Regions from separate parts of the Terribacillus sp. FSL K6-0262 genome, predicted to be linked through region 2. Evidence: riboswitches for the same ligand, from Rfam matches in the RefSeq annotation. Region 2 holds a riboswitch; the other holds the start of a gene.
What was found. A riboswitch is a leader RNA that binds a small molecule or an ion and turns the genes downstream of it on or off. The one in region 2 is predicted to bind S-adenosylmethionine.
Positions count from the first base shown of each region.

Region 1: another riboswitch for S-adenosylmethionine. It lies ahead of MHI54_RS05665 (hypothetical protein); the one in region 2 lies ahead of MHI54_RS13725 (methionine ABC transporter ATP-binding protein).

Region 1 is NZ_CP150277.1:1,112,271-1,115,424, forward strand. Features, by position in the region: gene MHI54_RS05660 (hypothetical protein) at 3-266, opposite strand; gene MHI54_RS05665 (hypothetical protein) at 290-1,255, opposite strand; SAM riboswitch class I at 1,337-1,441, opposite strand; gene MHI54_RS05670 (DegV family protein) at 2,051-2,926, opposite strand; gene MHI54_RS05675 (amino acid permease) at 3,068-3,154, opposite strand, start outside.
Region 2 is NZ_CP150277.1:2,684,525-2,687,678, reverse strand. Features, by position in the region: gene MHI54_RS13730 (methionine ABC transporter permease) at 1-576, opposite strand, end outside; gene MHI54_RS13725 (methionine ABC transporter ATP-binding protein) at 569-1,591, opposite strand; SAM riboswitch class I at 1,695-1,796, opposite strand; gene MHI54_RS13720 (hypothetical protein) at 1,856-2,185, opposite strand; gene MHI54_RS13715 (thioredoxin family protein) at 2,269-2,559, opposite strand; gene MHI54_RS13710 (toprim domain-containing protein) at 2,587-2,937, opposite strand; gene gcvH (glycine cleavage system protein GcvH) at 3,070-3,154, opposite strand, start outside.

The DNA.
Region 1 (3,154 bases), 1.6 Mb from region 2:
GCTTATCGAAACGTATCATGTACCGGATCAAATATATCCTCTGCTGCCGACCGTACGACAGAGAAATTATCAATATTGAAATGTCCATGAAAAGCATTAGTCGCCTGCTTATCGAATACAGGAGCCTCTTCTGGTACGTGGATCCCTGCATATATCTGGAACCCGCTTCCTTCCCCTCCCGCGACATCTGTATCACGGACAAATAGGCTGTCGGCTCCTGCTTTGTGTGCTTTGCTTATGACGATGGCTACAGTATACGGTAACATGGACGGGAATGGGAGAGCATTCCTTAAAATTGCAGTTCCTTGCTCCGCCAGAGATAGGTCTGGATCAGCTGATTGGTATCCTCCAAATCCTTCACCGAAACGACCTGTGTCGTCTGGTCGAGATGCTCGATCGGGATATTCAGGATGCTTACCGGCGTTTTAGTGGACAGTTTCTTATACCGATGACGGAACAGGAATTCCAGTTGAAATGGGATGTCATGTGCAATGGCCAAATCGACCAGCTGATTTTTCAGGGTCTGATTGATTGGTATCGTCTTATCTGCCACTTTGATTGCGACACCGCTTCCCAGTTCGATTGCTCCCCGGCTTTTATGAGCGATTCTTTGCTGGGGGACGGACCCGATATAAAAGGCAGCTTCCCCTTCTAGCTGATTGGCAAGATGCTTCTTATTATGGAAAGGAAAGAAGATGATGGTGATGTCCCCTTCCGCTGTATCCCATTGCTGCAGAAGATTGATTGCAATTGCCGGTGCAATCTTATTATCCAGCCCTTTCCCGACGACGCGGCCGCTCACTTCGTCACCAAGATACAGGAAGTCATCGAATAATGTCACATGATTGCCTGGTTCCACCCCCATTTCACGTGCATCATGCTCGGTATTGGCCCCGATATCGATGACAGCGGCATGCTGACCTGCTTCACCTGCCATGACCACTCCGCACAGCAATCCATTCTTTGTCTCTACCTGGACCGATTGCCCTTGCGCATACGTCAACGAAAAATAATTCGCGTCTGCTACAAGCGCCCCTGACTCGGTGATCGATGTCACCACATAGATTTCTTCCTTCACCTCTGCCAGCAAGGTGATTTTTGGCGTATACTTTTCTCCATATTTACGGACAATAAGATTCCCCCGTCTGTCGAAGTGCATCTCATCCGCAAACGGCGTGATCTTATCGACGATTTGTGAAACAAACGATTGATTATACCCTTTGTACTTGGATAATTCCCGGATCAATTCAAACATGTTGCCTTCCCCTTTCGTATAGGCAGCGGGACAAATACAAAAGCCTCTCGGACAAGATGCGTCGAGAGGCTTCCTCTATTCATCTTATCTGCCGGTTATGAACCGATGGAATTAGCACAGTGTCTGTCGTCAGACCTGCTGCTGAGGCTTCGCAGGGCCATATCCCTCCACCTCTCTGGATAAGAAACATATACAGTTTTCAGAAAGTTTATCATTCCATTCAATGATTGTCAATATATCTTATCGGTATACTCAGGATAACTGGATGCAGGGAAAACCTATAAACCAAAGTAATAAAAAACAGCTGAAATTGTAATTAATAAAAAATTCTCTTCGGCTTGCAATATAAAAAATGAAACAAATAATGGATATTCAAATACTCTTATGCATCAAAAAAGCCACCAATAGGTGACTCAGTTATTCTCCAATTCTTCTATTTCTTTCTTTACTTGATTGGCTTTCTTAGATACAACCCAACTAATGATAGTCAGGATTACAGTTACTAACATGAGAATATCGCTAATTGTCTGTGATGTACTTCCAAATGGATAATCCCGAAGTAAGAGATACAACACCAGAAATATACCGAACCAATACTTAGATATAAAATCCCAGATTTTCATAGCTGCCTTCAACCCCTTTGTAATATTTTATTATATTACATAATTTTGGATAATGGAAGCTGACGATTATGGCGTTACAAACCCCATAGGACTTTACACTTATCCATTTAGCAGCATTGGATTGATCATTACAATAAAACCTCGGGCAATCACGCTGTCCGAGGTCCCTGTATCATGTAGCCGATTCATATGGATAGTCAGCCGGCATCCAGCTGGCACCGATACCGCCCCGTCCAAAATGAATTGCCATGACGGAGCTTATTTCGTTGCTGATGAAGACTTCTGCTTTATCACCGAATGCTTCCATTGCTTCCTTTAACTCAGCGGCAAGCTCGGTGGAATTCACATGTGTTATCCGGACAACCTGTTTCCCGGATTGCTCGATATTATGTCGTAATTTTTCCAGCATCCACTTCAGCAGGCGTTTCTTCGTGCGGACCTTACCCATGACTTCCAGCTTCGCTTCCTCAAAACCGACAATCGGTTTTATATGCAGGAGGTTTCCGATCCTGGAGGCTGTTTTCGAAATTCGGCCGGTACGCACCAGTGTAGTCAGGTCATTTATCGTAAGGTAGAGCTGGCTGTGGGAACGGTAAAATTCAACCGCCCTCAATATTTCATCGAAAGCTTCCCCTTGCTCCATGAGCTGGCACACTTTGATGACGATATTTTCTGTACCGATGGAGGCAGTATTCGTATCAATGACAGTGATCCTCCCGTCAGCGCCTTCGATTGTATCCCTGGCAATACGGGCGGAATTGACGGTACCGCTTACATTCTCTGTGCAGTGCAAGCTGATGATAGCATCGTATTCTGCCAGCAGTTCTTCATAAAGCTTTACAAATACCTCTGGTGACGGCAGGGAAGAAGAATATGCAGCCCCCTGATCAATGAACCGAAATAGCTGATCATTGGTGATCTCTTTTAAGTCAGCATAGGACTTGTCATCAATAATGACATGTAAATGGGCGTAATATATAAAAGGATATCGCTGTAAATCCTCTTCTCTCAGGTTCGTGAGACTGTCTGTCACAATTGCAATTTTCATTTATTCACCTCTAGTTTCAGTATAACGGGTATATAGGATAAAGATACAAAAAAATGCAGGAAATTATTCATGCATTCCAGCTGCCGGATGCAGCTTCCCGTTTCCAAGCAAAAAAGCTGCCGAGTGATCGGCAGCTTTTGCTCATTCAGGTGCTGTTTCATGTGATGGAGTAGTCAAATCAACTTCCTCCAATTTGTACACCTTCGTTTTCTTTTTGACTTTATAGAT
Region 2 (3,154 bases):
ATCGAATTGGCGGCGCTGGAAGCCGTAGAAGTAAGCGAAGTCGCCTAATCCGCCTGCACCGATGACGCCCGCCACTGCTGTGGATCCGATAAGGGCGATTGCCGTTACGGTAATACCCGAGACAAGTGCCGGCATGGACTCTTTCAGCAGAACTTTGAACATGATCGTACTATTCTTTGCCCCCATTGCCTTGGCAGCCTCGACTACTCCATTGTCCACTTCTTTCAATGCGATCTCGACTAACCTTGCATAGAATGGTGCAGATCCGATGATCAGCGCCGGCAATGCTGCCTCCGGACCGCGGATCGTACCGACGATGAAATCGGTGAATGGGAACAGCAGCAAGATTAGGATGATGAACGGGATCGCACGGAATATATTGACGACCGCTGCCACAATCCAATAAACGACTTTATTCTCCCACAGTTTTCCCTTACTGGTCAGATAAAGCAAAAGACCAAGGATGATTCCGATGATGAAAGTACCGATCAAGGAAAGAATCGTCATATAGAATGTCTCATAGATGGCGGTATTCAAATCTGCTATATCTACATTCGGAAACCATTTCTCAAACAAGTTCCTGCACCTCCACTTTCACATTCGCCCCGCGGATGAAGTCAAGTGCCTTCTCCACTTCCGCTTCACTGCCCACAAGCTGCAGGAACAGGCTGCCGACTGCGCCGGTTTGTGTCTGCAGTACATTCCCCTGCAGGATATTGATGTCCACATCAAATTGCTTCGCGGTCTGGCTGACAACTGTCTGATTGACATTGTCCCCTGAGAAGGAAAGCTTCACGATCGTGCCTGAACCTTCTTTCATCGCAGCCGCCGATAAGGATTCATATTGCTCGCTTCCATCCAATTGCTGGACGAAACGCTTCGTGATCGCTTGCTGCGGATTTTGGAACACTTCCGCTGCATCACCCTTCTCCACGATCCTGCCGGTATCCATTACGGCAACACGATGGCAGATTTTACGGATGACATTCATTTCATGCGTGATCATGACGATCGTCAAACCGAGACGTTTGTTGATGTCCACCAGCAGATCGAGGATGCTGTCTGTCGTTTCCGGATCCAATGCAGATGTCGCTTCATCACACAGCAGTACTTTCGGATCGTTCGCCAGTGCTCTCGCAATGCCGACACGCTGCTTCTGACCGCCGCTTAATTGGGATGGGTAAGCATTTTCGCGTCCTTTCAGACCGACAAGCTCAATCAATCGATCAACCTTCGCTTTTCTTTCTTTTTTCGGTACGCCCGCTATTTCCAGTGGAAAAGCGATGTTTTGGTGCACCGTACGGGACCATAGCAGATTGAAGTGCTGGAAGATCATCCCGATTTCCTGTCTGGCAAGCCGGAGTTCGTTTTTCCGCTGTTTTACAATATCCTTGCCATTGATGATTATTTCACCGGCTGTCGGTTCTTCCAGACGGTTCAGCAAGCGCACGAAGGTACTTTTACCAGCACCGCTGTACCCGATCACACCAAAGATTTCACCCGACTCGATCGTCAAGTCAAGCTGATCAACCGCTGTAATATTCTGTTTTTTCGTACGATATATTTTGGAGAGGTTCTTGATGGTAATCAATATCCGCTCCTCCTTCCCCATGTTGCTCTGCAAACATAAAAAACATAAAAAAGCGTCTTTTTGTCATGAGAACAAAAAGACGCTTTTGGTTGCGAAAATTGTTCTCTCATCTGTACAGGTTTCCCTGCAGGAATTGGCACCATACAGGAAAACCTGTGGTTGCCGGGCTTCATCGGGCCAGTCCCTCCGCCACTCTTGATAAGAGTTTTATATATGATTGCTAAAAAGGAGTTTAGCACTAGTACAAAGTTCTGTCAACATATATTACAAACTGCCACGGGCTCCAAGGAACAAAAGCGCTTCCATAAGAAGGATATGCTGATAATCCCCTTCCACTACCTGCCTGTCGCATAAACTGCGAAGCTGCACTTGGCCCGCAAGAAGCTGATGAAGTGTGCGCTCATCCGTACGGATATACAGAAATCCATAAGGCTTCGTGGCCGGCGTCGTCAGACTGCTCCTATCAATATGCAAATCGAAATGATCATCTTCCCATTCTATAAAGACCTTCAGCCGTTTGTCATTGCATAAAGGCAGCAGATCCTCCCTTGCCTCGATTTGCCGTTTGAGCTTTTCCATTTCTTCCATGATCATCCTTCATCCCCCCTGCTTTGTATTTGGCTCCGTGCCCTCCGAATTCCTGCAAGAAAAAACAGCTTTCCAATTGGAAAGCTGTTTTATTCACCCAGCGTTTTTGCCAGCATATGCTGGACAGAATGAAACGCATATATTTTCTCCTGAACTTCCCCTTGTTCAAAGACAATCAGACAAGGTACGCTCTCAATCCGATATTCCTGCATGAAATCCGGAAATAGGGAGGCGTTCAGTTTATGATAATATTCCTGGCCCGTCAAAGTCTCCACTGTCAGGAGCATTTTCTCGGCAAGCTGGCATGTGCCGCAGAACGGTGTATGCACAAATATCCTTGCCTGTTCCTGCCGAATGACTTCCCGGACCTCTTTTTCGATGACGTTGATAATTCATCCCTTCTTTCATCAGGCGAGGAAGAATGGATGCACCATGATACTTCGGCTAAGCAGGGCCGTGGCCAATTCAGGTGCCGGGGTCGCCGCTACCTCTCGATAGGTTCTGTCTACGTAAATATGCTGGGCATGCGGAAGCTCTCTGGCAAGCTGTTTCCTCAGCTTATGTCCGGCGCTGTCCTCATCCACCATGATATATACTTGCTTGTGATCCAAGTCATAGTCATACAAAAGCTGTTCCAGCCGCTCGATGCCCAATGTTCCATTGGTGCAGATGATCGTCACTTCCTCATCGATGATCTTCTTTATCTGCTCTTTATCCGAGCGTCCTTCCACAATAATGACCTTTTCTTCATCACCCATACTGGCATCACCTATTCTGATCGATATTTGATTGCTTCCTTGCCCGTGCTCCGAATAAAGGCAGCTTAGCAATGACGCTTGCCATAGTATATGAAAAGAAACCGCTGCCCTTGCCAACAAGGGCAGCAAAAATTAATCCTCTTTGATTCTTCCTTCGTAATCCTCTACCGAAAGCAGGCTTTCATAAGCTGCTTCATCGTCTGCTTCCACCACGATC